DNA from 3 places in the Luteimicrobium sp. DT211 genome. Region 1 is predicted to be linked to each of the others. Evidence: riboswitches for the same ligand, from Rfam matches in the RefSeq annotation. Region 1 holds a riboswitch; each other region holds the start of a gene.
The links. A riboswitch is a leader RNA that binds a small molecule or an ion and turns the genes downstream of it on or off. The one in region 1 is predicted to bind S-adenosylmethionine.
Positions count from the first base shown of each region.

Region 2: linked by a shared signal. The riboswitch ahead of ACLQ14_RS16120 (LLM class flavin-dependent oxidoreductase) and the one ahead of ACLQ14_RS00510 (methylenetetrahydrofolate reductase) in region 1 are both predicted to bind S-adenosylmethionine.
Region 3: linked by a shared signal. The riboswitch ahead of ACLQ14_RS16400 (aminotransferase class V-fold PLP-dependent enzyme) and the one ahead of ACLQ14_RS00510 (methylenetetrahydrofolate reductase) in region 1 are both predicted to bind S-adenosylmethionine.

Region 1 is NZ_JBNCMC010000001.1:108,129-117,533, reverse strand. Features, by position in the region: gene ACLQ14_RS00545 (MFS transporter) at 1-1,261, opposite strand, end outside; gene ACLQ14_RS00540 (DUF2630 family protein) at 1,351-1,599, shown strand; gene ACLQ14_RS00535 (SRPBCC family protein) at 1,596-2,033, shown strand; gene ACLQ14_RS00530 (PhzF family phenazine biosynthesis protein) at 2,023-2,889, opposite strand; gene ACLQ14_RS00525 (YdeI/OmpD-associated family protein) at 2,919-3,494, opposite strand; gene ACLQ14_RS00520 (hypothetical protein) at 3,642-3,881, shown strand; gene metE (5-methyltetrahydropteroyltriglutamate--homocysteine S-methyltransferase) at 3,964-6,315, opposite strand; gene ACLQ14_RS00510 (methylenetetrahydrofolate reductase) at 6,312-7,301, opposite strand; SAM riboswitch class I at 7,341-7,444, opposite strand; gene ACLQ14_RS00505 (MerR family transcriptional regulator) at 7,505-8,275, opposite strand; gene ACLQ14_RS00500 (PHP domain-containing protein) at 8,344-9,198, shown strand; gene ACLQ14_RS00495 (NUDIX hydrolase) at 9,208-9,405, shown strand, end outside.
Region 2 is NZ_JBNCMC010000008.1:28,725-38,129, reverse strand. Features, by position in the region: gene ACLQ14_RS16140 (MDR family MFS transporter) at 1-1,119, opposite strand, end outside; gene ACLQ14_RS16135 (TetR/AcrR family transcriptional regulator) at 1,208-1,837, shown strand; gene ACLQ14_RS16130 (endonuclease/exonuclease/phosphatase family protein) at 1,892-2,920, shown strand; gene ACLQ14_RS16125 (hypothetical protein) at 2,981-3,376, shown strand; SAM riboswitch class IV at 3,499-3,609, shown strand; gene ACLQ14_RS16120 (LLM class flavin-dependent oxidoreductase) at 3,875-5,032, shown strand; gene ACLQ14_RS16115 (NtaA/DmoA family FMN-dependent monooxygenase) at 5,062-6,390, shown strand; gene ACLQ14_RS16110 (DUF1684 domain-containing protein) at 6,424-7,269, shown strand; gene ACLQ14_RS16105 (GNAT family N-acetyltransferase) at 7,266-7,826, shown strand; gene ACLQ14_RS16100 (ABC transporter substrate-binding protein) at 7,851-9,405, shown strand, end outside.
Region 3 is NZ_JBNCMC010000008.1:92,867-102,271, reverse strand. Features, by position in the region: gene ACLQ14_RS16445 (phosphotransferase) at 1-98, shown strand, start outside; gene ACLQ14_RS16440 (hypothetical protein) at 124-777, shown strand; gene ACLQ14_RS16435 (DUF1345 domain-containing protein) at 755-1,402, opposite strand; gene ACLQ14_RS16430 (DJ-1/PfpI/YhbO family deglycase/protease) at 1,443-2,012, opposite strand; gene ACLQ14_RS16425 (MFS transporter) at 2,088-3,350, shown strand; gene ACLQ14_RS16420 (MBL fold metallo-hydrolase) at 3,373-4,200, opposite strand; gene ACLQ14_RS16415 (maleylpyruvate isomerase N-terminal domain-containing protein) at 4,229-4,870, shown strand; gene ACLQ14_RS16410 (O-succinylhomoserine sulfhydrylase) at 4,896-6,125, opposite strand; gene ACLQ14_RS16405 (rhodanese-like domain-containing protein) at 6,182-6,613, opposite strand; SAM riboswitch class IV at 6,888-7,030, shown strand; gene ACLQ14_RS16400 (aminotransferase class V-fold PLP-dependent enzyme) at 7,068-8,510, shown strand; gene ACLQ14_RS16395 (VOC family protein) at 8,611-9,000, shown strand; gene ACLQ14_RS16390 (DUF1990 family protein) at 9,010-9,405, shown strand, end outside.

The DNA.
Region 1 (9,405 bases):
TCTCCGCTGCCGTGAGCGCGCGATGGACGCGCGGCCCCATGACGAGCGCGACGCCGAGTGCGAGGGCGCCGCCGATCACGAGCGGGAGCCGCAGGCCAGACCGTGCCACGAGGCCGCCGAGCAGCGTCGCGACGGGCGTGAGCCCCCACCCGACAGTTCGCCAGGTCCCGTTGACCCGGCCGAGCAGCTCCCCCGGGATCAGGGACTGGCGCACGGTCATCGCGTTGGTGTTCCAGATCATGACGAACATCGCGCACAGCGCGAACGCGACGCAGCCGACGACCTGCCCGGCGAGGTTCGCGGGGGCGAGGCCGAGGAGCGCGAGGGCCGGACCGGTGAGCAGCGTCGTCCCGACCATCGAGGTGGCTCGGCCGAACCGGCGGCGGAGCGGCCCGACGATCGTCGCGCCAGTGAGCCCCCCGACGGCGGCGAGCGCGGTGAACGCGCCGACGAAGCCCTGCGGGATGCCCAGCCCGTTCACCACGTAGACGATCAGTGCGCCCTGGCCGAACGCGAGGGTGGCCGCCGTGAGCGTCGAGAAGATCCAGAGCGGCCGCAGCGTGCTGTGCCGCCAGAGGAAGCGCGCGCCCTCGACGAGCTCGTGGACGAAGCCCTGCCGGGGGACCGGCGTCGGCGCGGTGTCCGCGGTGGCGGGGGGCGTCGTCGGGCGGTCCGCTGCCCGGGCTCGCGCGGCGGCCGCCGGGAGCGTGAGGGCGAGCGCCGCGGACCCGGCGAACGTGAGCGCGGACAGCGCGAACGGCAGCGGTTCGGACAGAGCGAAGAGCGCGGCGCCGATGGGCATCGCCACGAAGCCCTGCATGACCATCTCGCCGGCCTGGAACCGCCCGTTCGCAGCGTCCCGGTGCTCGCGCGGGGCGACGGCGGGGACGAGGGCCTGGGCGCCGCCGTCGAAGGCGGTCTCCATCGCCCCGGCGACGAACACCGTCACGACGAGCGCCCAGAGGGGCAGGTGGTGGGTAGCGACGAGCATGCCGACGCTCGCGGCCACGAGGAAGCGCACCGTGTTGGCGGTGCCCATGACGCGGCGGCGGTCGTGACGGTCCACGATCCCGCCCGACGCGATGGCGAACAGCAGCCACGGCAGGAAGCTCGCGGCGCTGATCGCGGAGACGGCGAACGGGTCGTCGGTGAGCCGGAGCGCGAGGAGGGGCGCGGCGGCCGCGAGGAGGCCGTCGGCGAGGTTGGAGGCGAGGGACGCGCTCCAGAGCCGGTAGAAGGAACCGCCGAGTGCAGAGGACATGTTGCAAAGTTAGTTCTGCAAAGGATAGTTGGCAAGGGGTTGCCCATGTTCCCCCTGCCGTTGCCGTCACCGCCCACTACCGTGGCCCCATGGCCGAGGACCTGGACATCCGCCGCACCATCAGCTCGCTCGTCGACGAGGAGAAGGACCTCCGGTCCCGGCTCGCCGCCGGCGGGCTCAGCGCGTCCGAGGAGCACGAGCGCCTCCAGTCCGTCGAGACCGAGCTCGACCGGTGCTGGGACCTGCTCCGGCAGCGCGACGCGCTCCGCGACGCGGGGCGCAACCCCGACGACGCCCAGGTGCGGCCGGGGAGCGTCGTCGAGGGCTACCTCGAGTGACCGCGGGCGGGCCCGCCGCGGCGGCGGAGCGCGAGTCGCGGTACGTGGGCGCGCTCGTGGGGCGTCCCGCGGACGAGGTGTACGCCTACGCGTCCGACCCGGCGCACCTGCCGGAGTGGGCCGCGGGGCTCGCGGCCGGCGTCGAGCACGAGGACGGCCGTTGGTTCGCGGACTCGCCCATGGGCCGCGTGGAGCTGAGGTTCGCGCCGCCCAACGACCTCGGCGTGCTCGACCACGACGTGGTCCTGCCCGACGGGCAGGTCATGTCCAACCCCCTGCGGGTCGTCCCCGCAGAGGGCGGCTCCGAGGTCGTCTTCACCGTGCGGCGTCGGGGGATGAGCGACGCCGAGCTCGAGCGGGACGCGGCCGCCGTCCGCGCGGACCTCGAGGCCCTGGCCCGCATCGTGGAGCAGCGGGCGGCCGCTACAGCCTGACCGTGCCCGACACGCAGGTGACCGTGCCGCCGCCCACCCAGACGGCGCCGTCGGCGTCGCGGCTCACGTGCACCCGTCCGTCGCGGCCGAGCGCGGTGCCCTGGCGGGCGACGTAGCGGTCGGGCGCGCGGCCCGTGGACGTCAACCACTGGCCGATCACCGCGTTGAGGCTCCCGGTCACCGGGTCCTCGGGGACGGAGATGCCCGGCACGAAGCCCCGCACCTCGAACGCGGGCGCGTCCGGGTCGGTCGCGCCGGTCGGCCCGACGACGCCGATCGCCCGGTGCACCGACGAGTCCACGCCCGACCAGTCGGGGTCGAGCGCGAGCACCCGCTCGGCCGAGTCGAGCAGGAGCACCCGCCAGCCGGGTCCGTTGTCGAGCAGGCGGTGGTCGACGACGGCGTCCGCGGGGATGTCGAGCGCCGTCACGAACGCGTCGAGGGTGACCGGCTCGAGGGGCTCGTCGGCCAGCAGCGCGGGCGCCGCGAACGCGAGCGCGTCCCCGGTCCGCCGTAGCGTCACCAGGCCCAAGGCGCACTCCTGCACGACGACGTCGCCCCCGCGAGGCGTCCCGCCCGCCTCCAGCCACGCGTGGCACGAGCCGAGCGTCGGGTGGCCGGCGAACGGCAGCTCGCCGCCGGGCGTGAAGATCCGCAGCCGGTAGTCGGCTCCCGCGGCCGCGCCCTCCGGCGTCGGGGGCAGCAGGAAGGTGGTCTCCGACAGGTTCGTCCAGCGGGCGAACGCGGCCATGCGGTCGTCGTCCGGCCCGACGGCGTCGTGCACCACGGCGACCGGGTTGCCGAGCAGCGGCTCGCGCGTGAAGACGTCGACCTCGCGGTACGGGAAGGTGCTCACGCGCCCACCCTAGGGCGGCGGACCCGGGATCACGCCGGGCTTTCCCGGAGCCGCGCGACGAGGGCGTCGATCCGGCGAGTCCGGGTCGCGGCGCTGGTCGCCGTCAGGATCGGGAAGAGCGCGCTGAAGCGGTCCGCCCCCCGGAGCGCGGCGAACGCCGCCTGCGCCTCCGGCACCCGGGCCAGCGCCTCGACGAGCTCGGGCGGGACCTCGGCCGAAGCCTGGCCGGAGTAGGCGCGCTCCCAGCGACCGTCGGCCTGGGCTCGTGCGACCTCGGCCCGCCCGCGGTCGCGGAGCCTGCCCTCGGCGTCGAGCAGCGTCACGGCGTCGACGTTGCGCTGGGACCAGAGCGAGCGGGCCCGACGCGGGGTGAAGCGCTGGAGGAACGTGGCGGCGTCGCGGCCCCGGCGTTGCCCGTCGATCCACCCGCTGCACAGCGCCTCCTCGAGCGCCTGCGCGTACGTGATCGACGTCGGGTCGGTGACGCCCTTCTTCGCCAGGACCAACCAGACGCCGTCGCTCGCGTCCTCGTGGGCAGCGAGCCACGCGCGCCACGCGGCGACGTCGGCGAGGACGAACGGCTCCGGGACCTCCGACCGGCTCATGCGCCCACACTCGCAGCCGCCGGTGACACGAGCGATCTCCAGCGCCCGCTCGTCCTCGTCGACGAGCCCCGCGGCCCTCCTCGGGCGTTCTCCGCCGTCGCGTGAGCGGACGCGACCGGGAGCGGGCGCGGGCGGTAGTTTGGGACCATGACCGCCCCGAACACCCCGGCTCCCACGCACGAGCCGTTCACCGTCACCCGCACCGAGCGCCGCCCCGGCTCCTGGGCGCGGTTCATCCCGCTCTTCGTGCTCTTCGTGCTCGGGGTCTTCCTCCTGGGTGCCGGCGCCTCGTGGGGCGACGGCGAGGGCAACGCGTGGGTCTTCACCCTCGGCCTGGTCGTGACCTGCGCGCCGTTCTTCATCGGGATGAACTTCCAGAAGCGCTGACCGACGTCACCACGGACCAGCCCCGGGCCGGGAGTGCGTCGCCCTCCCGGCCCGGCCGGCTTCGTCCGCGCCCCCTGACGGGTCAGAGCGTCGCGCGCACCTCTCGGGCCGCTGCCACGAGGTGCTCCAGCGACGGCGTGACCTCGGCGTAGCCGCGGGTCTTGAGCCCGCAGTCGGGGTTGACCCACAGGAGCGCCGGGTCGACGGTCTTGACCGCGAGCTCGAGCAGCTCGACGACCTCCTCCGCCGACGGCACGCGCGGGCTGTGGATGTCGTAGACGCCCGGACCGACGCCTCGTCCGAAGCCCTCGTCGCGGAGCTCGGGCAGGATCTCCATCCGTGAGCGCGCCGCCTCGATCGACGTGACGTCGGCGTCGAGGTGGTCGATCGCGCCGATGACCTCGCCGAACTCCGAGTAGCACAGGTGCGTGTGGACCTGGGTGTCCGGACGCACGCCCGCGGTCGCGAGGCGGAACGACCCGACCGACCAGTTGAGGTACGTGCCCTGGTCGGCCTTGCGCAGCGGCAGCAGCTCGCGCAGCGCGGGCTCGTCCACCTGCACGACGGCGATGCCCGCGGCCTCGAGGTCGGCGATCTCGTCGCGCAGGGCCAGGCCGAGCTGGTTCGCGGTCTCCGCGAGCGGCACGTCGTCGCGCACGAACGACCACGCCATGATCGTCACCGGCCCGGTGAGCATGCCCTTGAGCGGCTTCTCGGTGAGCGACTGCGCGTACGTCGTCCAGCGGACCGTCATCGGCTCGGGCCGGGAGACGTCGCCCCACAGGATCGACGGCCGCGTGCAGCGCGAGCCGTACGACTGGACCCAGCCGTTCGACGTCACCGCGAAGCCGTCGAGCAGCTCCGCGAAGTACTGGACCATGTCGTTGCGCTCGGCCTCGCCGTGCACGAGGACGTCGAGGCCCAGCTCCTCCTGGAGCGCGACGACGCGCGCGATCTCGTCGCGCATGGCCTGCTCGTACGCCTCCGTCGCGAGCTCGCCCTTGGCGTGCGCGGCGCGCGCCCGGCGGATGTCGACGGTCTGCGGGAACGACCCGATCGTCGTCGTCGGGAGGGGCGGGAGGGACAGGCGCGAGGCCTGCTCGGCCACGCGCGCGTCGTGCTCGCCGCGCTCGAAGTCGTGGCGCGACAGGGCGGCCGTGCGGGCGCGGACGGCGTCCACGCGGACTCCGGCCGCGTCCCGGCGGGAGGCGACCGCGTCGGACGACGCCCGGACCTCGTCCGCGACCGCCTCGCGGCCCTCGGCGAGGGCGCGCGCGAGCACGGCCACCTCCGCGCCCTTCTGGTCGGCGAACGCGAGCCACGCGTGCAGGTTCGCATCGAGCTGCTCGTCCTGCCAGCGCTCTGCGGCGACGTCGTGGGGGACGTGCTGGAGCGACGTGGACGTGCCGACGACGACGTCCGCCGCCCCGAGCGAGCGCGCCCGGTCGAGCAGGTCGAGCTTCGCGGACAGGTCCGCGCGCCAGATGTTCCGGCCGTCGACGACGCCCGCGACGAGCGTCTTCGACTCGAGCCCGGCCACGGGGCCGTCGGGGAGCGAGCCGCGCACCAGGTCGAGCGCGACCGCCTCGACGTCCGTCGTCGCGACCGCGGGCAGCGCCGCGCCCAGGTCGCCGTACGACGCCTGGAGCAGGATCGCAGGCCGCTGCGTCTCGTCGAGCTCCGTGGCGAGCGCGCGGTACGCCTCGGCGACAGCGGCGTGCACGGCCTCGGGCGTCACGTCCGCGGTGTCGGTCAGGTGGTCGGCGACGAGCCCCGACTCGTCGAGCTGGACCCACGTCGCGCCCGCCTCGCGCAGCTCGCGCAGCAGTCCCGCGTACACGGGCAGCAGGTCGGCCAGGCGGGACAGCGGCGAGAACCCGGCGGGGGCGTCGTCGTCGGGCTTGGCGAGCAGGAGGAAGGTCACCGGCCCGACGACGACCGGCCGCGTCTCGTAGCCCTCGGCCCGGGCCTCGGTCACCTCGGCGACCAGGCGAGACGCGTCGAGCGTGAACGCCGTGCCCGGGCCGATCTCCGGCACGAGGTAGTGGTAGTTCGTGTCGAACCACTTGGTCATCTCGAGCGGGGCTCGCTCGCCGGCGTCGCCGGAGGTCCCACGGGCCGCGGCGAAGTAGGCGTCGAGGCCGGTCAGCCCGTCGAACCGGCGGGGGAGCGCGCCGACGGTCACCGCGGCGTCGAGCACCTGGTCGTAGAAGGAGAAGGTCTCCGGGATCGCTCCGCCCGTGCGGGACAGGCCGAGCTCGGCGAGCCGGGCGCGTGCGCGGGAGCGGAGCGCGGCGGCCTGGGCCTCGAGCTCGCCGGCGTCGGTGCGGCCGGCCCAGAAGGACTCGACGGCCCTCTTGAGCTCACGGTTCGGGCCGATCCGGGGGTAGCCGAGGATCGTGCCGGGAGGAAGTGCGGTACTCATGTCAGTCATCCGTCTCTCTCGGTGGATGCGCTGACCCGCGGCCCTCTGGCCAGGTCCGGCGCTTCGGTCGCGCCGCCGCCGAGGTGGACACCCTCGAGCAGGTCCAGTGCAGCTTCGTGCTTGTTGTACGTATAGATGTGCAGCCCGGGCGCGCCGGCGTCGAGCACCGCCTGGGCGAGCTCGACCGTGCGGGCGACGCCGATGGCGTGGCGTGCCGCGTCGTCGGGCGCGGCCTCGAGCGCGGGGAGCACGTGGCGGGGCACGGGGACGCCGGTGAGCTCCTCGACCCGGTGCAGCCGCCTCGGCTCGGTCATGGGGAGGATGCCGGCGAGGATCGGGATCGTCACGCCCTCGGCGCGCGCCTCGTCGACGAACGCCACGTACTGGTCGGCTTCGTAGAAGAGCTGGGTGATCGCGAAGTCCGCGCCGGCCTGCTGCTTCTCGAGCAGCCGGCGAGCCTCCTGGGCGGGCGTGGTGCCGGCCGCGGGGTTGCCGGCGGGGAACGTCGCGACGGCGATCGTGAGCGGGCGCGCCGCCGACCGCAGCGCGTTGCCCGGGTGGGCGGCGCAGCGCTCGGCCTCGACCTCGCGCAGCAGGGCGACCAGGGCGTCCGACGACGCGAGCCCGTCCGGGTCGGGCTGCCACTCCGGGTGGTTCACGGGCGGGTCGCCGCGCAGCGCCAGGAAGGACCGGACGCCGTCGGACAGGAAGTCGTCGATCACCTCGGCGACGTTGTGCCGCGACGCCCCGACGCAGGTCAGGTGCGCGATCGGCAGGACCGGCGTCTCCCGGAGGAGGCGCGCGACGACCTCGCGGGCCGTGTGCCGGTCGGTGCCCGCCGCGCCGTAGGTCACGGAGATGAAGTCGGGGCGCGCGGCGACGAGCCGCTCGGCCACGCCCCAGAACTTGGGCGCGGCCGACGGGTTGCGCGGCGGCATGAGCTCGAAGCTCACCGTCGGGCGGCTCGACGCCAGGGACGCCAGGGGGACCGTCATGCGGATACCCCGAAAACAATTGCCTCTACGAACACTGTCACTCCATCGGACCTGGCGTTAGCACCCTCGTCCCGCGGGAGGCTTCCGTTGGGGGGTTGCTGCGGTGTCGACGAGCCAGGACTCTCGACCGCTCTGGATGGTGACGTCGATGCTACGCGCCGCTCATCCAGCGGACCAGCGTTCGTCCGGGAAATGAGACGCCGCTACATCCGCCTGGCCTCGACGAACGCCGCCAGAGCATCCCGCACGAGGGTCGCGCCGTCGGGCCCGCCGTACGTCGCCGCGAACCGCGGGTCCGCGACGTACGTCTCCGCCAGCCCCACGACGTACGCGTCCGGCGCACCCGCGCCGTCGGGCGTCCGCGGGGTTCCCGGGATCGAGGAGAGCCACGCCACGTGCTCGCGCGCCAGCTCCTGGGCCTCGTCGGACGTCGGGTCGACGCCCCGCTCGGCCGCCTCCCGCCACGCCGCGATCCGGTCCGCGCTGCGCTGGTGCCAGGCGGCGCGCTCGTCGTCGGACAGCTCGCGCCACCACGTGTCGCTCCGCGTGTACGCGTCCGTGCCCCAGCGCTGCTCGACCTCCTCGCGGTACTGCGTGTGGTCGAAGCCATCGAACATGCGCTCGGCCATCGGTTCCTCCCCGTCCTCGATCGCGGCGACCGTGCGCTCGACCGTGGCGATCTGGCGCGCGACCCGCTCCTGCTCGGCGCGCAGCCACGCGGCGTGGGTGCGCAGGGCACGGACCTCGTCCGGCTGGCTCTCGAGGGCCCGCGCGATCTGCGGCAGCCCGAGACCCAGGTCCCGCAGCAGCAGGATGCGCTGCAGGCGGACCAGGGCGTCGGCGTCGTAGTAGCGGTACCCGTTCGAGCCGATCCGGCTCGGCCGGAGGAGGCCGACGTCGTCGTAGTGACGCAGCGTGCGGCTCGTGGTGCCCGCGAGGCGTGCGACCTCCTGGATCGACCGTTCCGTGCTCATGGGTTCGAGCGTAGAAGTTGACGTCGCGTCAAGGTCAAGCGACGGCCCGCGGTGGCAGGATCGGTGAGATGGAGCTTCCGGCCGACAGCCACGTCCACAGCGAGTGGTCCTGGGACACGGGAGGGCCGGCGTCGGACGCGTTCGGCCGGATGCGTGCCACGTGCGTCCGGGCGGTGCGGATCGGCCTGCCGGCACTCTTCTTCACCGAGCACCTCGACCTGCCGGCCACCTGGCGCGCGGAGCCGCAAGACCTCATGCCGCATCAGCGGGACCTCATCGACGACGGTGGTCGCGTCGACTTCGCCCCGCTCGACGCCGCTGGCTACCTCGAGGCCGTCGACCGCGTGCGGCACGACTTCCCCGGTCTGCGCGTGCACACCGGCGTCGAGCTGGGGCAGCCCCACCGGGTCGCCGCCCAGGTCGGCCGGTACATCGACCTGAGCCTGGTCGACCGGGTCCTCGGCTCTCTCCACACTCTCGACCTCGGCGACGGACCGGCCGAGCCCAGCACGCTCTTCCGGGAGCACGACCCGGCGACCGTGATGACCGCGTACCTCGCCGAGGCCCAGGTCATGGTCGAGGACTCCGACGACTTCGAGGTCGTCACTCACCTCGACTACGCGGTCCGGCTGTGGCCGACGGACTCCGCGGGGCCGTTCGACCCGCGCGCGTTCGAGGACGAGCTCCGGGCGGCGATGCGTGCGATCGCCGGGTCCGGCCGGGCCCTCGAGATGAACACGCGGCGACTGTGGCCGTGGATGCCGCAGTGGTGGGCCGAGGAGGGCGGCAGGACGGTGACCTTCGGCAGCGACGCCCACACCCCCGACGCGCTCGCCGGGAACTTCCCGGAAGCCACCGCGATGCTCGAACACCTCGGCTTCACGCCCGGGAGCACGCCCGAGGACTTCTGGGTGCGCCGCTAGGGTCGAGCGGTGAGTGTCCCCACCGCCCTCCCTGCCGCCGATCTGTCCCAGACCCTGCGCACCTGGCCCGCGCCCGACGACGACCAGTCGGCCCTCCGCGACGCGTACCTCGCGTTCTTGGCCGAGCGGGGCGAGGGGGCGGCCCGGCGCGACGGCGGGCCCGAGCACCTCACGGCCAGCACGTTCGTGCTCTCCGAGGACCTGACG
Region 2 (9,405 bases), on a different contig from region 1:
CGCCGGTCCGGCGAACGCGAACGGGATCGTCGCGACCGCGGCGAGCACGAAGCTGCCGATCGTGACGGCGCGCGCGCCGAAGCGCTCGACCAGGCTTCCGGCGACGAACCGGGCGGCGAGAGCCCCGACGCCCTGCGGGATCATCAGCAGCCCGGCTGCGAGCACGCTCTCGCCTCGCAGGAGCTGGTAGTAGAGCGGCAGCAGGAACATCGCGGCGTACATGGCGGCTCCGGCGGTGAACAGGACCGCGGACGCGCCGCCGAGCGACCTCAGGCCGAGCAGCCGGATGTCGACGACCGGCTGGGTCGCGCCGGGGTGGAGCGCCCGCGCGACGAACGCGCCGAGCAGCAGGACGCCCGCCACGAGCGGCACGAGGACGCCGGGGTGCCACGGCCCGCCGTCCTGGGCGAGCTGTGACAGCCCGAGCAGGATCCCGGTGAGCGCCGGCGCGAGCAGGGCCAGCCCGACGACGTCGAGCCGGGCGCGGCCCCCGCCCGGGGCCGGGCGGTCGGCGGGGAGGAACTTCCACGCGAGCACGAGCCCGACGGCAACGAGCGGGACGTTCACGAGGAACAGCCACCGCCAGCTCAGCGCGTCGAGGATCACGCCGCCGATCACGGGGCCGAGGATCGGGCCGAGGGCGATCGGCATGCTCACGGCAGCCATGAGGCGGCTGCTGACCCGGCCGCCGGCGGCGCGGACGGCGAGCGTCTGCATGAGCGGGAAGATCAGGCCGCCGCCGAGGCCCTGCACCACGCGGAACGCGATCAGGCTCGTGTCGTCCCACGCCACGGCGCACAGCACCGAGCCGGCGACGAACAGCAGGAGCGCGGCCATCCAGACGCGTCTGCCGCCCCACCGGGCCTCCGCCCAGCCGGTCACGGGGATCGCGACGGCCATCGCGAGCAGGTAGCCCGTGGTGACCCACTGGATCGTGGACGTGGTCGACCCCAGGTCGACGGTCAGCGTGTGGATCGCGAGCGTGACCATCGTCGAGTCGAGGATCGCGGCGATCCCGCCGACGACGAGCGCGAGGAGCGCGTGGCGCACCGCCGGCGGGATCGCGGTGCTCGGTGCAGCGTCCGGCGTGGGGGTCGGCACCGCGGCGGTCTGGGTCATCGTCCAGCCTCTCTCGTAAGAGTTGAATCCTTCTCTTATGAGGCTAGGCGCGGTTGCTAAGAAAGGCAACCCTCTCTAATCTGGGAGCGTGTCGACCGAACCCGTCCGACGTCGCCGCCGAGGCGCCGAGCTCGAGGCCGCCCTGCTCGACGCCGCGTGGGACGAGCTGACCGACGTCGGCTACGCGCGGCTCACCATGGAATCCGTCGCGGCGCGTGCGGAGACCGGGGTCGCGGTCCTCTACCGGCGCTGGGCCAACAAGGACGAGCTCACGCTCGCGGCGCTCGAGCACCGCCGCACCACCACCCGGGCCGACCTCCCCGACACCGGCAGCCTCCGGGGTGACCTCCTCGCGGCGCTGCGGAGCATGAGCGAGTCGAACGCGGCGTTCTGGGTCGTCGTGACGGGGGCGGCCTTCTCGGGCTTTCTCGCCGAGAGCGGGCTGACCCCGGGCCAGGTGCGCGAGCGGATCCTCGGCGAGGGGGCGGCTCGCCGCGTCGACGCGCTCTACCGGCGGGCGCACGAGCGCGGCGAGATCGACCTCGACCGCATCCCGACCGCCGTCCTCACCCTGCCGTTCGACCTCGTGCGGCACGACCTGCTCATGGCCCTCGCGCCGCTGAAGCCGGCGCGGGTCCGCGCCATCGTCGACGAGCTGTTCCTGCCCCTCGTTGCGCACTACGGCGGAGGTTCGGGAGAGGTTCCGGGCGGGGCCTGAGCGCGGGCCCACCGGAGGCGGATCGCGGGTGTGTGGCGGCCTACGCTCCTCGCCATGGACGACGTTGCCGCAGGTCAGGACCTGCAGTCCCGCGCCGGACGGGGCCGGGCGGCGGCCGCCGGGGCGCTCGCGCTGCTGCTCGCGCCCGCCGTCGTCGTCACGCTCGCACGCGCGGTCGGGTACGACCGCCGGACGCCGTTCGCACAGCTCGTGAGCGTCACGCCCTGGTTCGGGGCGTGGGCGCTGCTCGTGGGCCTCGTCGCCCTGGCCGTGGCGCTCCTCGCCCGCCCGCGCCGCGCCCTGCTCGTCGTGGCGGGCGTGGCGGGGTTGGTCGTCGTCGTGCAGGCCGTGTGGTGGGCGCCGCTGACGACCGCCGGCCCCGCGCCCGACGCCGCCGCCCCGGCGCTGCGGGTCATGACGGTCAACGCGTTCCTCGGCCGGGCGGACGCGGACGCCGTCGTGCGGACCGTACGCGACCAGCACGTCCAGGTCCTCGCCGTCGAGGAGCTGAGCGCCGGGCTGCTCGACCGGCTCCACGACGCGGGCCTCGACGAGGCGCTGCCGCACCGGGTGACCGGCTCGGTCGGCACCGGGAACCGGGGGAGCGGGCTGTGGTCCGCGCTGCCCCTGACCGACACGGACGCGGGCGAGGACACCTGGTTCGCCATGCCGTCGGCGACCGTCGCCGTCGGGTCGGCGGGGGCGCCCGTCCGCGTCACTGCCGTCCACACCGTGCCGCCGTCCGTGGGCTCGACGTCGATCTGGACGTCCGACCTCCGCGCGGTCCGGGACCGCTTGGCGGGCGGCACGACGGCGCAGCTCGCGCTCGGCGACTTCAACGCGACCCGCGACCACGCGGCGTTCCGTGCCGTGCTGGGGGACCGGTTCGCCGACGCCGCGGACCTCGGCGGCCGGGCGACCTTCACGTGGCCCACGAACCGCGCGTTCCCGCCCCTCGTCGGCATCGACCACGTCGTCGCGGACCGGGCGGACGCCGTCAGGGACGTCCGGACGGTCCGCGTCCGGGGCTCGGACCATGCCGCGCTCCTCGCCACCGTCGTGTTCGCGACGCCGAACGAGTGACGCGGGTCACATCGGACTCGTAGACTCGAGAGCACAGGGGCGGACCGAAGGCGGTCACCGATGAGCACGGTGCACGATCTCTGGCGGCGGGTCACCCGGCGTCGCCATGCGGAGGACGGGCACGGCCCCGACCGGGCCGGTCGCCTCTCCGCCGTCGAGGTCGAGGCCGTCGAGATCGACCCCCTCGCCACCCTCGACGTCCAGTTCCGGCTCGCGCTCGCGGCGGCCGAGGTCCGGCGCATCGAGGCCGACCCGGCGCTGTACGCGCGGGCGCACCACTGGCGGGCCGCGGTGCTCGCGTACGACGCGCTGCTGCGTGAGGCGTGCCGGCTCGCGGGCGTCGACGACGAGGACGTCGTGGACCCGCCCGCCCCGCTCGATGCCGACGCGCCGCGCGCCCAGGAGGCCCGGCTCCACGAGGAGCTCGAGCTGACGTCGCGCGGCTGGAGCTGGTGAGGTCTCGCACTGCGAGACGGTGTGACGGCTTCCAATCTGCACCCGGACTCACTCGTCCACCTGGCGGGACGGACGGGCGATCCTTCTTGACCAAATCGATCAAGATTCCTACGGTCGTGCCAGGTCAAGAGTTCCAGCCATCGGCCCCGGCCGGCTGGACGGCAACCCCGCGCGCCGCGGGGTGCCCCGGGTGATGACCTGGTCCCCGCGAACGACGGGGGCAACCTGCGCAGGCCCGAAGGGCCAGGAGGAGACATGACCACGATGCCCCGCCTCTCTGCCGTCGCTCCCCGGATCCGCGCCGCGCACCGCGCGGCGTGTTGTCGCGCGACGCACCGTCGCCCGCGCGACTGAGCCGCCCCTCCACCGCTCTGGCACCACCGCTCACGCGACCATCGCCGTCGGGCCGACGGCGCCCGGTCCTCACCCTCCCCACCCCAGCCCGCCGCGGGTGCCGCACGCCTCCGCGCGCCCGGGCGCCCCCGACCAGGAGTCCTCATGTCCTCTTCGTCCCCCCGACACCTCCACCTGGGCGTCGACCTCACCGACGTCGGCGCGCACGCCGGCGTCTGGCGCGCCGAGGGTCCCGTCGCGCCCCGCCCCTTCGACGCGGCGCGGCTCGCGGGCCTCGTGGCGACTGCGCAGCACGGGTTGCTGGACTTCGCGCTCTTCGACGACGCGTTCACCCTCCGGCCGCAGCGCGGGGCCTCGCTCCAGGGCCGGCTCGACGCGGCGCTCGTGAGCGCCCGGCTCGCCCCGCGGTCCGCCGGGATCGGGCTGGTCGCGACCGTCGACACCACGCACACCGAGCCGTTCCACGTCTCCAAGGCGATCTCGACCATCGACCACGTCTCCGCCGGACGCGCGGCGTGGCAGGTCGGCTGGTCGACGGACGCGGCGTCCGCCGCGGCGTTCGGGCGCCGCCCCGCCCCCGACGAGGTCGACGCGCTGCGCGAGGCCGAGGAGGCGATCGAGGTCGTCGAGCGGCTCTGGGACTCCTGGGAGGACGACGCCGAGATCCGGGACGAGGCGACCCACCGGTTCGTCGACCGCGACAAGCTCCACTACGTCGACTTCGAGGGCGTGCACTTCGCCGTCAAGGGCCCGTCGATCACGCCGCGCTCGCCGCAGGGCCGGCCCCCGGTCGTCGTCCGCGCCGACTCGCCGCTGAGCCTCGACCTCGCGGGCCGCCGGGCCGACGTCGTGCGCGTGCGGGCGACCCAGCGCGACGACGCGAGGGCCGTGCGCGAGGAGGTCCGCGAGATCGCCCGCGAGGCCGGGCGCGACCCCGATGCGGTGCGCGTGCTCGTGGACCTGGGGGCCGTCGTCGGGCAGGACCGGCGCAGCGCGCAGGAGCGGCTCGACCTCCTCGCGGAGCTGGGCGGCGACCGCGGCGGCCTGCCCGAGGGAGGGCTCACGCACGTCGGGACCGCCGTCGACCTCGCCGACCTCCTCGAGGACTGGTTCGACGCCGGCGCCGCCGACGGCTTCACGCTCCGGCCCGCGTCCCTCGACACCGACCTGCGGGCGATCGTCGGCGGGACCGTCCCCGTCCTCCAGGCCGACGGCGTCTTCCGTCAGGCGTACCCCGGGACCACGCTGCGCGACTCGCTCGGGCTGCCCCGGCCCGCGAGCCGCTACGCCGCCGCCCAGTGACCCCCTCGCGCAACCGGAGACCCGCCACCATGACCGCCGAGAGCACCAGCCGCCCCCGCAAGCAGATCCACCTGGGTGTCCACTTCCCGGGCGTGAACAGCACGACCGTCTGGACCGACCCCCGGTCGGGCAGCCAGATCGACTTCTCGTCCTTCGAGCACCTCGCCCGCAAGGCCGAGGAGGCCAAGCTCGACTTCTTCTTCCTCGCCGAGGGCCTGCGCCTGCGCGAGCACAAGGGACGGATCCACGACCTCGACGTCGTCGGCCGGCCCGACACCCTGCCCGTCCTCGCGGCGCTCGCCGCGGTGACCGACCGGATCGGCCTCGCGGGCACCATCAACACGACGTTCAACGAGCCGTTCGAGCTCGCCCGCCAGTTCGCGACCCTCGACATCCTGTCCGAGGGGCGCGCGGCGTGGAACCTCGTGACCAGCTCCGACGCCTTCACGGGCGAGAACTTCCGCCGCGGCGGCTACCTCGACCACGCGGACCGGTACCGGCGGGCGGCGGAGGTCGTCGAGGTCGCGCGCACGCTCTGGGACTCGTGGGACGAGGACGGCCCGCGGCCGTTCGAGCACACGGGCCCCCAGTTCGCCGTCCGGGGGACGTTCACGACGCCGCGCGGCCCGCAGGGCCACCCCGTCCTGTTCCAGGCGGGCGACTCGGGCGAGGGACGCGACTTCGCGGCCGCGACGGCCGACGTCATCTTCTCGATGCACTCGACCTTCGAGGACGGCCAGGCGTTCTACCAGGACGTCAAGGCGCGGGTCGAGGCGAACGGCCGCGAGCGCGACGCCCTGAAGATCATCCCGGCGACGACGGTCACGATCGGTGACACCGCAGCAGAGGCCGAGGAGCTGGCCCGCGAGGTCCGGCTCGCCCAGGTCCCCGGCCCGACGGCGATCGCGTTCCTCGAGCAGGTCTGGGGCCGCGACCTCACGTCCTACGACCCCGAGGGCCCGCTGCCCGACGTCGAGCCCGACTACGAGAACCAGGCCATCACGCGCGGCCGGGTGCGGCACGCCGACCCGCGCGAGGTCGCCCGGACGTGGCGCGGGCTCGCCGACGCGAACGGCTGGTCGATCCGCGAGCTCGTCCTGCAGCTCACCTCGCGCGGCGGGTTCGTCGGCACCCCGACCCGCGTCGCCGACGAGATCGACCGGTTCGTCCAGGAGGACGCGAGCGACGGCTTCATCCTCGTGCCCCACCTCACGCCTCACGGGCTCGACGACGTGCTGGACCGCGTCGTCCCGCTGCTGCAGGAGCGGGGCTCGTTCCGCTCCGAGTACGCGGGCCCGACGCTCCGCGACCACCTGGGCCTCGTCCGGCCGGGCATCCCCGCCGCCGCCACCGCCTGAGCCCGACCGACCCGCACCCGAACGGAGACCACGATGAGCGCTGACACCCTCGAGACCCTCGACACCGCCGAGGCGAGCTGGCTCGCCTGGCGCGCGGACCGCGCCGCCGGGCTGAGGGCGCCCCGCGGCGTCCTGTCCCTCACGTCGCACCACTGGCTCGGCGCCGAGCCCGCACCCGTCGTCGGCGTCCCGGGCCTCTGGTGGGCCGACGACGACGGCGCGCACGTCCGCGTCGACGGCGACGGGGCGGTCACGGACGGTGACGTCGCCGTCCTGCTCGACGCCGAGGCCCTGGCGCCGGTGACCGGGACGCGGACCGTCGTCGTGGCGGAGGCGGGCTCGGCCGTGCCCTTCGTGGTCGGCGACATCGGCGTCGAGCTCGCGCTCCGCACGGGCCGGTACCTGCTGCGCACGCGCGACCCGCACGCCCCGGCGCTCGCGGCGTTCGTCGCGGCGGGCGAGGGCGTCGTCGTCCCGGCGTTCGGCTTCGACCCCGCCCAGGTGCGCGACCTCCCGGTCCGCTGGTACGCGGGGCCGCGAGCCGCCGTCGTCGACGGCGCGAAGCCCGGCCTGGTGCACCACGTGCAGGTGGTCGGGGAGGTCGACCTGGACGGCACGACCCTCCGGCTCGTCGCCGGGCACCACGGCGGCGCCACGCTCTCCTTCACGGATCGCGCGGAGGGTGCGCCGGAGTGGCGGGCTGTGCACGTCGCGGACGCCGAGGTCGAGGCGTCGCGCCGGACCGGCACGCTGCGCGTCGACCTCAACCGCGCGTCGGCGTACCCGTCGCACTTCAACGACCACGGCACCTGCCCCCGGCCGCTCGCCGGCAACGACCTGCCGTTCGCGGTCGAGGCGGGGGAGAAGGACCCCCGATGAGCCCTGTCACCTCCCTCGAGGTCCGCAGCGTCCGCCTCGACGACCCGCTCGCGGGCGTCCTGCTCGACGAGCTGTTCGTCGAGTACCGCGACCGGTACGCCGACCTGCTCGGGGTCGAGGAGCTCGACGCGGAGCAGCTCGCGCGGTACGTCGCCGAGTTCCGCGCCGAGGGCCTCGACGAGTTCCTCCCGCCCGACGGCGACCTCGTCCTCCTGCTCGCGGGCGGCGTGCCGGTGGCGGGCGGCGCGTTCCGGCGCCGCACCGAGCCCGAGCACGGCGCGGACGAAGCCCCGCGCGTGCCCACCGCCGAGCTCAAGCGGATCTGGACGCACCACGACCGCCGTCGGCAGGGCCTCGGCCGGGCGGTGCTCGCGGAGCTCGAGCGCCGCGCCGCCGAGCGTGGGTACGCCCGCGTCTACCTGACCACCGGACCGCGGCAGCCCGAGGCCGTCGGCCTCTACCTCGCGGCCAGCTACACCCCGCTGTTCGACCCCGACGCCGTCGCCTCGGCGGCGCCCGACGCCCTGTCTCCCCGCCCGTTCGAGAAGTGGCTCTGAGCCACCCCAACCCCTGGAGTCACCATGTCCACCACGTCCGCGAGATCGCACGGCCACCTCGGCCGTCGCCCGGCCGCCCTCGCCGCCGCCCTGACGGTTTCCGCCATCTCCACGGCGTTCGTGCTGGCCGGGTGCGCCGGTGGCTCGGACGCCGGGACCGCGTCGTCGGGCACGGGAACCCCGACGGCGGGCGGCACGCTCACCTGGGGCGTCGAGACCGAGCCGACCACGCTCAACCCGCAGCTCAACGGCCAGGACAAGACCAAGCTGCTGCTGCGCAACTCCTACGAGCAGCTCCTGGCCCGCCAGGACGACGGCACCTACGTCCCGTGGCTCGCCAGCGGGTACAAGGTCTCCGACGACGAGCTGACCTACACCTTCACGATCCGCGACGGCGTGACCTTCTGGGACGGTTCGACGCTCGACGCGGCCGCCGTCGTCACGAACATCAAGCAGGTCCTGAACCCGAAGTACAACCCGTACGGCTCGTCCGGCCCGCTGTCGCACCTCAAGTCCGCGACAGCGACCGACGCCCGCACGGTCACCCTCGTGCTCAAGGAGAAGTACGCGCCGTTCCTCGACTACGTCGGGAGCCTCGCGCTCATCTCCCCGAAGTCGTACGCGAAGGCCGACGTCCAGGCCGGCGGGCCGGACGTCGCGGGCACCGGGCCGTTCGTCCTCAGCAAGTACGTCAAGGGCCAGGAGCTCGACTTCACCAAGAACGCGCACTACGACTGGGCGCCCGCGACCGCGAAGCACCAGGGCGCCGCGTACCTCGACGCGCTCACGTACCGGTTCCTGCCCGAGTCGTCGGTGCGCCTGGGCGCGCTGCAGTCGGGCCAGGTGGACGTCGTCGAGGGCGTCCCCGGCACCCAGGCTGCGCAGTTCCAGAAGGACTCCCGCTTCACCTACCAGACCGCGCTCAACACGGGCACGCCGTACTCGCTGTACTTCAACACGCTGGAGAGCCCGACGTCGGACGTGAGGGTCCGGCAGGCGTTCCGCGACGCCGTCGACCTCGACGCCGTGCTGAAGTCCGTGTACGCGGGCCAGCGCACCCGGGCCTGGTCCGCGGTCTCGCCCGCCGACCCGACGTTCTACGACAAGAGCCTCGAGGGCACCTACGGCAACGACAAGGACGCCGCCAACACGCTCCTCGACGAGGCCGGCTGGACGGGCCGCGACTCCGAGGGCTACCGCACCAAGGACGGCAAGCGCCTCACCATCACCGACTACCAGTCCAAGCCGTACGTCCGCGACCAGCGCGACACCCTGCTGCAGGCCGTCCAGGCCCAGGTCAAGCAGAACGCCGGCATCGACTTCGACGTCCAGGTGGTCGACTCCGGCGTCTCCGACCAGCACCGTGCCAAGAACGACTACGGCACCTACGACAACTCGAACACCAACCCCGACGGCGTCGACATCGAGTACCACTGGCTGCCCGCGGCCAAGGGCGGCTTCATCAACCTCTCCAACGCGACCGACCCGCAGCTCACCACCTGGCTGACCGCGGCCCAGCAGACCACCGACACCGCGAAGCGTGCCGAGGCGTACGACGCGCTGCAGCAGTACGTGATCA
Region 3 (9,405 bases), on a different contig from region 1:
ACGGCCCGGGCTGGGAGGACGAGCTCCTCGCCGCCTACGGCGTCGAGCTCGACGCCGAGCGCACGGCCTACTACCGCGCGCTGTGGGACGCGACCTGACGGGGATTCGGTTAGCGTCGGTCCCATGACGCGTGGGGGCCGGGTCAGGTCGTCGGCGGTCGCCGCCGCCGCGGTCGCGTGCGCCGTGGTCGGAGGCTCGTCGCTCGCCGGGTGCGCCGCGGGTGCGGGCGGTCGGGCGCACTGCGTCATCGACGCGGCCGGCTACACGTCGCTGCAGAGCCTCGACACGTTCACCGACGCCGTCGTGCGGGGTCACGTGGACGACGACGCAGCCCAGGCCAGCCAGGCGCCGCCGGACGAGTCCCGCGCGACCGTGACCGAGATGTTCCACGTCACGATCGACGACGTGATCGCCGTGCGGCCGGGCGAGACGCGCCCCGCCGAGGGGCGGCAGCTCGAGGTCATGCTCCCGGTCATCGACCCCGAGGGCTGCGCGGCCGACGACGCGACGCCGACCGCCGGGTACCAGGGGTTCGCCCTCGCGTCGGAGGTGCCGGGCCGGGACGCCGACGTCGTCCTGTTCCTGGGCGGCGAGCCCGCCGGCGCGAGCGCCGGCGAGGTGCGGACGGCGCTCGGCTACGCGGCCGTCGTCCCGAACGGCCAGGGCGACGACGCGACGTTCCACGCGACGCCGGGCGCGCTGCGCGGCGCGATCATCCCCCTCGAGGACGTCGTGGCGGCGGTGAGGGCGGACCTCACAGCCCCGCGACGAGGTTGATCAGCGCCGCGAGGATGACCGTGCCGAACAGGTACGACAGCAGCGCGTGCCCGAGCGCGAGCCGCCGGATCGCCGACGAGCCCACGTCGGTGTCCGAGATCGCGTAGCTCATCCCGACGGTGAACGCGACGTACGCGAAGTCCGAGTACTGCGGCGGCTCGGTCTGGTGGAAGTCGATGCCGCCGTCGGGCCCGCTGTAGTACAGGCGCGCGTAGCCGAGCGCCAGCAGCGTGTGGACGGTCGCCCACGACGCGACGACGCTCGCGATCGCGACGGCGGCGGCGGAGGCCTTGTCGCGGACGTTCGGCCCCAGCAGCACGATCCCGACCCCCACGAGGCTCGCGACCGCCGCCACCACCACGATCGCGTGCGTGATGCCGCGCGTCGGCTCCTCCCGGGTCGCGTGCCCGGCCGTGCTCGGGGCGTCCATGGGCCACACCGTGATCCACGTCCAGACGACGTAGCAGACCGCCACCGTGCACCACCCGAGCAGCAACGAGAGCACGACCGGCAGCACGAGGGCGCACAGGCCCCCGACGACGACCCCGGCCACCGCGCCGACCATCAGCCGGCCGGCAGGGGAGACGCGGTCGCGCGGGCTCCGCGCGACGTCGGGGGTGCTCACGTGCTCAGTCAAGCACTCCGCCGGTTCGGGCCCGGTCGGTTCAGGCCGCGCCGGACACGAGGAGGTCGTCGACGGCGGCCAGGAAGTCGTCGAGGTCGCCCGGGTTCCGCGAGGTCACGAGCGGGTACCGCGTCTCGTCCCGGACGACCGACGTGTCGGTCCACGACGCGACGCCCGCGTTGCGCAGGTCCGTCTGCAGCGACGCGTACGACGTGACGTTCTTGCCCTCGACGACGCCCGCGGACACGAGCGCCCACGGCCCGTGGCAGATGGCGGCGATGGGTTTCCCGGCGTCCGCGAACGACCGCACGACGTCGAGGGCGTCCTCGTCGAGACGCAGGGTGTCCGCGTTGATCGTGCCCCCGGGGACCAGGAGCAGGTCGTAGCCGTCGGGGTCCGCCGTGGCGATGGTCGTGTCGGGCCGGACCGTGCGGCCCGGCTCCTTGTCGCCGACGAGCGTCTCGATCGGGTCGGCGGACACGGCCGCCACCGTGACCTCCGCGCCGTCGTCCCGCAGGTGCTCGACGGGTACGACGAGCTCGTCCTGCTCCACCCCGTAGTTCGTGACGATCGCCAGCACGCGGCGGCCGTTCAGGTCGGCGTCGGACATGGTGCGCTCCCTTCGGTGTGGTGTTCTTCACCGTAGGCACCGTTCCGGACCGGTCGCAGCGCGGCCGGCAGTAGCGTGGAGACGCCCCCCGATCCCCGCCCCGGAAGGAACTGCGCCACGGAACCCGCAGCAGCGCCGTCGTCGTGGGAGGGGCACACCCGGGGATCCCGCGGGTACCGGCGCATCCTCGTCGCGCTGTTCGCGGCGGGCGTCGCGACGTTCGCGCAGCTGTACTCGCTGCAGGGCGTCCTCCCGCTCCTCGCCTCCGACCTGCGCGTCAGCGCGCCCCGCGCCGCCCTCACCGTGTCGGCGGCGACGCTGGGGCTCGCGGCCGCCGTCGTGCCGTGGTCCGCGGTGGCGGACCGCTGGGGGCGCGTGCGGGCCATGAGCGTGAGCACCGTGTCCGCGACCGTGCTGGGGCTCGTCGTCCCGCTCGTCCCCGGGCTCGCGCCGATGCTCGTGGTCCGGTTCTTCGAGGGCGCGGCGCTCGCGGGCCTGCCCGCCGTGGCGGTCGCGTACCTCGCCGAGGAGGTGCACCGGCTGCACGTGCCCGGCGCGGCCGGGACGTACGTGGCGGGCACGACGATCGGCGGGCTGCTCGGCCGGCTCGTCGCCGGGCCGGTGGGCGAGGCCGTGGGCTGGCGGTGGGGCGTGGCCACCGTCGCGCTCCTCGCCGCCGCGGCCACGGCCGTGTTCCTCACGCTCGTCCCGCCCGCGCGCCGGTTCGTGCCCGTGCCGCGCGGCGCCGGACCGGGCCTCGGCGCCAACCTCCTCGCGAACCTCCGGCGCCCTGACATGCTCGTGCTGTTCTGGCAGGGCTTCGCTCTCATGGGCGGGTTCGTCGCCGTCTACAACTACCTGGGCTTCCGGCTCGAGGCGGCCCCCTTCGACCTGCCGCAGACGGCGATCAGCCTCCTGTTCCTCGCCTACCTGGCCGGGACGGCGTCGTCGCGGGCGTCCGGGCGGCTCGTCGAGCGGCTGGGGCGGCGGACGGCGCTGGTGGGCTCCGTCGTCGTCGAGCTCGCCGGGCTCGCGCTGACGCTCGTGGCCTGGCTGCCGGTCGTGCTCGTCGGGCTCGTCGTGTTCACCGCCGGGTTCTTCGGGGCGCACGCCGTCGCGTCGGGGTGGACCGGGCAGCGGACCCCGCAGGGTCGCGCCCAGGCGACGAGCCTGTACAACCTCTTCTACTACGCCGGTTCGAGCGTGATCGGCTGGCTCGCCGGGTACGCGTTCGCGTCGCACGGCTGGGGCGCGCTGGGGGCGCTCGTCGCCGGGCTGGCGGTGTCGGCCGCGGTGCTCGCGGCGCTCGTGCTTCGCCCGCTCCCCGCTGCTCGCTGACGGCGGCCCCCACCCGGGGACGTCAGCGACGGGCGAGGTACGCGAGCTGGACGCGCACGCTCTGCTCGGCCGCCGGGCGCAGCTCTTTGCCGACCTCCCGGTACACGCGCCCGACGACGGCGCTCACCACGGCCGGGTCCGTCGCGTCCGCCCGCACGCCGAGGAGGACGAGCGCCGCGCGCACCTCGTCGAGCCGTGCGAGCCGGTGCCGCTGGTACTCGGCGATCCGGACGGCGAGGTCCATGATGACGGGCCCGTGCCCCGGCAGCCCGGTCACCGGGGGTCCCCAGTACCGGCACCCCTGGGCGAGCAGGTCGAGCGACGCGAGGTAGTCCCCGAGGTCGCCGCCGTCGCGCTCCATGAGGACGGTGCTGCCCTCGCCGAGGACGGTGTCGCCGGTCAGCATCGAGCCCGCGGGGCCGTCGTCGGGCAGGAGCAGGGTCACGGAGTCGGACGTGTGCCCGGGCGTCGTGATGACGATCGTGTGGAGCCCGTCGACGTCGAGGTCCTCGTCGTGCCGCAGCGGCTCGGCGCCCCAGGAGCAGAGCTCGGGCAGGGCGGCCCGGAGCGGTGCGCCGACGGTGCCCGCGAACCGCGCCGCCCCGGCGGTGTGGTCGGCGTGCCGGTGCGTCACGACGACGGCCGCCACCCGGCCGCTCCCGTCGCCCCGCGCGACGTCGGCGACGCGGGCGAGGTGGGCGGCGTCGTCGGGCCCGGGGTCCACCACCAGACAGCCGGCCGCGCCGGGGGCGCGAAGCACCCACGTGTTCGTGCCGTCGAGGGTCATGGGTCCGGGGTTGTCGGCGCGGACGAGGGTCGCTGAGGGCGTTACGGCGGTCACGTCACCCATCCTCGCCCGCGCGCGGGAGGATGGTGCCATGACGATCGCGTCCCCCGACCAGGCCGAGCTCTACCTCGCCCGCATCACCGACTCCCACCGCCGCCTGCTCGACGACCTCGACAACGAGCCGCTCGACCCGGCGGCGCCCACACGGCTGCCCGGCTGGACGGTGGGGCACCTGCTGACGCACGTGGCGCGCCACGCGGACGCGACGGCCCGGATGGCCGTCGCCGCGGCGATCGGCGTCACGACGGAGAAGTACGTCGGCGGGTCCGCGGGGCGGGCGGCCGAGATCGAGGCGGGGGCCGGCCGGGACTGGGCGGCCATCGCCGCGGACGTCGAGGTCAGCGCGGTCGCGTGCGACGTCACGCTCTCGGCACTGCCGGACGAGGTCTGGACGGGCGAGGTCTCCACGCCCGCGGAGAGCTACCCGGCCATGCGCCTGCTGACGTCCCGGTGGCGCGAGCTCGAGGTGCACCGCTTCGACCTCGGCGGCGACCACCACAGCGGGCAGTGGCCCGGGGACTTCGCGCGCACGTTCCTGCCCGACGAGCTCGCGCTCCTCCCGACGCGCGCCCCCGGGGTCGAGGTCCCGGACGGGCTCGCCGACCACGAGGTCCTGGCCTGGCTGCTCGGCCGCGGCGGCCCGGACCTGCCCGAGCTTCCCGCCTGGGGCTGACGGCCGGCCCGCAGACGGCCGGCGCTCAGCGGGCCGCGAGCGCCTGCTCGACGTCCTCGATCAGGTCGAGCGGGTCCTCGAGCCCCACGGACAGCCGCACGGTCGTCTCCGCGATCCCGACGGCGGCCCGCCCCTCGGCGCCGAGCTTGCGGTGCGTCGTGGTGGCCGGATGGGTGATGAGGGACTTGGCGTCGCCGAGGTTGTTCGAGATGTCGACGACCTGGAGCGCGTCGAGGAACGCGAACGTGCGCTTCTTGGCGTCCTCGGGGTCGGTGCCGTCGGGCACCTCGAGGTCGAACGTCACGACGGTCCCGCCGCCGGTCTGCTGCGCGCGGGCCAGCTCGACCTGCGGGTGCGAGTCGAGGAACGGGTACCGGACGCGGCCGATCCCGTCGAGGGGCTCGAGCGCGGTCGCGACCTGCAGCGCGGCGTCGTTCTGGGCGCGGACCCGGACGGGCAGGGTCTCGAGGCCCTTGAGCAGCACCCACGCGTTGAACGCGGACAGCGACGGCCCGGTGTTCCGGACGAAGGTCTGGACGGGGCCCTCGAGGAACTCGGCCGTCCCGAGGATCGCGCCGCCGAGCACGCGGCCCTGGCCGTCGATGTGCTTGGTGGCCGAGTACACGACGACGTCCGCGCCGAGCTCGAGCGGCTTCTGCAGCACGGGGGTCGCGAAGACGTTGTCGAGCACGACGACGGCGCCCGCGCGGTGCGCGAGGTCGGTCACCGCGCGCACGTCGACGAGGTCCTGCATGGGGTTGGACGGCGTCTCGAAGAACACGACGTCGGCGGGGGTCGCGAGCGCCTCCTCCCACTGCGAGAGCACGTGCCCGTCGACGTAGTCGACCGTGACGCCCCACTTGGCGAAGATCTCCTCGTAGATCACGACGGTCGAGCCGAACAGCGCGCGCGCCGACACGATGCGCGAGCCCCGCCCGACGAGCGCGGCGAGCGACGTGAAGACCGCCGACATGCCGGAGGCGGTCGCGTAGCACGCCTCGGCGCCCTCGATGAGGCGCAGGCGCTCCTCGAACGTGTGGACGGTCGGGTTGCCGTAGCGCGAGTAGACGAACCGCTCCTGCTCGCCCTTGAACGCCGCCTCGGCGTCGGCCGCGGAGTCGTAGACGTAGCCCTGGGTGAGGAACAGTCCCTCGGACGTCTCGGCGTAGTCGGAGCGGCGGTGGCCGCCGCGGACGGCGAGCGTCGCGGGCCGCGCGGTCGCGGGCAGGGGGCCGCGGCCCGACCCGCCGAACAGGACCTCGTTGGCGCGCGGACCGGTGGGGACGCCGCCGGCAGGCAGCGGGGACGGGCTCACGACTGCTTCCAGGGGAGGCCGGCGACCTTCCAGCCCTCGCGGTCGCGGATGCCGCCGGGCCCGGGCGCGCCCTCGAAGCCCTCGAGCACGTTGTACGACGGGCCGATCCCGGCCTGCGTGGCGAGGCGCGCGGCGCCGATCGAACGCTGGCCCGAGCGGCACAGGAACACGACGGGGCCGGCCTCGACGCCGGCCGCCTGGAGCGAGTCGAGGAACGCCGGGTTGGGGCGGCCGTCGCCCGTGACCCACTCGTCGAACACGGTCTCCTTGCCGAGCTCGGCGGTGTCGGGGACGCCGATCGCGCGCCACTCGCCGTCGGTGCGGACGTCCACGAGGACGGCGGCCGGGTCGTCGCGCAGCAGCTCCCAGGCCTGCTGGGGGGTGAGGTCGCCGGCGTAGCCGTCGGCGGGTCGGGCGGTCACGCTCATGAGAGGCCTCCTCCGGCGCGCCGCGGCGGGCGCGCCCCATCGGTCGTGGCGTTAGCACCCTCGACCGGGCCCGGCGGCTCGGGGCGGGACGCCCCGAGAGGTCACGGGTCCGCGGGTTGCTGCGGCGTCGTCGTGCCACGTCACTCGGCCGCTCCGGATGGACCTAGCGATCGTACGTGACCCGGCGGGCGCCCCAGCCCTGCCGGTCTCACATCGCGAGACGATGCGCCCGCTCGTTGACACTTCTCGCCGCGCTCGCGGACCATGGACGCCAGGTCATGAGCGCCAGCGACCTCCGCGCCCCAGGGGGCACGGAGGGCAAGCCCCGGCTCGCTGGCCGGCAACCCTCCCCTCGCGGCGGGGTGCCCCGGGTGACGACCAGGCCCACGCCGTGGCGGCGTCGGGCAAGCGCGGGGTAGGCCGACGGCCGTGCCCCCGGACCGCTGGAGGCACCATGACGACCACCGACACCCTCACCTGTCCCGCCCCGGCCGCGCAGGTCGCCGGGCCGCTGCTGCCCGTCGTCGGGTCGGACACGCTCGTCCCGCTCGTCGACGGCCGGAGCGTGGCCTACGCCAACCTCGACGTCGCGGCGTCCGCGCCCGCCCTGCGCTCGGTCGCCGACCGCGTGGCCGAGGTCCTGCCCCTGTACGCGAGCGTGCACCGCGGCGCCGGGTACCTGTCGCAGGTCTCGACCGCGCTCTACGAGGCGTCCCGCCAGGCGATCGGCGCGTTCGTGGGAGCCCGCCCCGACGACGCCACGATCGTCGTGCGCAACACCACCGACGCGACGAACCTGCTCGCCGGCTGCGTGCCAGCCGCCGCCGACGGCGGCCCGGGCCGCGTGCTCGTCCTCGACGCCGAGCACCACGCGAACCTGCTGCCGTGGCGCGGCGAGAGCGGTGCCGCGGTGCGCGCCACGACCGTCGAGGCCGCCCCGACGGTCGCCGCGACGCTGGACGCGCTCCGTGCCGCGCTCACCGGCGGTGCCGCCGACGGCGACCCGTACGCGCTCGTCGCGATCACCGGGGCGTCCAATGTGACGGGCGAGTCGCTGCCCGTCGCGGACGTCGTCGCCGTCGCGCACGACGCCGGCGCGCGGCTCTTCCTCGACGGCGCCCAGCTCGTCCCGCACCGCCGGTTCTCGCTCGCGGCGACCGGCGTCGACTACGTCGCGTTCTCCGGGCACAAGACGTACGCGCCCTACGGCGCGGGCGCCCTCGTCGGCCGGCGCGACTGGCTCGACGTCGGCACCCCGTACCTCGCCGGCGGCGGCGCCGTCCGCAACGTCACCGTCGACGACGTCGCCTGGCACCCCGCGCCCGCGCGCCACGAGGCCGGGTCGCCGAACGTCCTGGGCGCGGTGGCGCTCGCGGCCGCGTGCGGGACGCTCGGCGAGCTGGACCCCGACGCCCTCGTCGCCCACGAGCGCGCGCTGCGCGACCGGCTCGTCACGGGCCTCGAGGCGATCCCCGGGGTGCGCGTCGTGCGGGTCTGGGGGGACGCCGTCGACCCGGTCGGGGTCGTCACGTTCTCCGTGGACGAGCACGACCCGGGCCTGGTCGCCGCCTACCTGTCCGCGGAGCACGGCATCGGCGTGCGCGACGGGCGGTTCTGCGCCCACCCGCTGCTGCGGCGCCTCGGGCACTCGGCGGGCGCGATCCGCGCGAGCGTCGGCGTCGGGACCGGCGGCGAGGAGGTCGAGCGGCTGCTCGGCGCCCTCGAGACGTTCGTGACGGACGGGCCGGCCGCGCGCTACGCCGTCGTCGACGGGCTGTGGGTCGTCGAGGACGACCCCCGCCCGCTGCCGGAGGCGTCGGGCCTGTCGGGGCTGGTGGCGACCGCCGCGGCGGGCTTCATCGCCGAGTCGGCGGGCTGCGGGCCGGCGCTGGACTGAGGATCACCCGGCCGCGGTCTCCCGGTCCGCCCGGCGGCCTCCTAGCCTGGGAGGAGCGGCCGGACGGCCGAGGGTCGGTCGGCCCGCCGTGGAGGGTGTCATGCTCACCGACCACACCGCGATCCCCGTCCTCGCCGTCACCGACCTGGACCGGGCACGGACCTTCTACGAGGGGACGCTCGGGTTCCCGGCCCCGCAGACCGGCCCCGACGGGGTGGTCTACCGCACGCCGTCGGGCGGCTTCCTCGTCTACCCGTCGTCGTTCGCGGGGACCAACAAGGCCACCGCGATCTCGTTCCAGCTCCCGCTCGACGCGTTCGACGCCGAGGTCGCGTCCCTGCGGTCGTCCGGCGTCGAGCTCCTCACCTTCGACATCCCGGACGGGACGTGGGAGGACGGCGTGCTCGTGGACGGCGACGCCCGCGCCGCCTGGTTCGCGGACCCGGACGGGAACATCCTCAACGTCGAGACCGGCATGGCCCTGGAGTAGCCTCCACGCGTGCTCCCCGACCCCCGCCTCGCCTGGCCCGGCCCACCGCTGGCCCGCGCCCGCGCGCTGCACGTGAGCGGCGTCGTCGGGCACGGGGAGGCGGAGTTCGCGCGGGCCGCCGAGGCGATCGCCACGTGGCGCATGCACGACGGCGCCGGCGTGCGCGTGCGCGACACCTCCGGCGCTGCCCCGGCGCGCGCGGAGGTGGGGGTGCGCGTCCGGGTCCGGCTGGGTCCGCTCCCGCTCGGCGGCACGTGCCGCGTCGTCGACGTCGGGAGCGACGGGCGCTCCGCGTGGGTGACCTACGCGACCGAGCCCGACCACGCCGAGCGGGGCACCGAGCGCTTCGCCGTCCTGCTCGACGACGACGGCGACGTCCGGGGGGACGTCGCCGCGTGGTCGGAG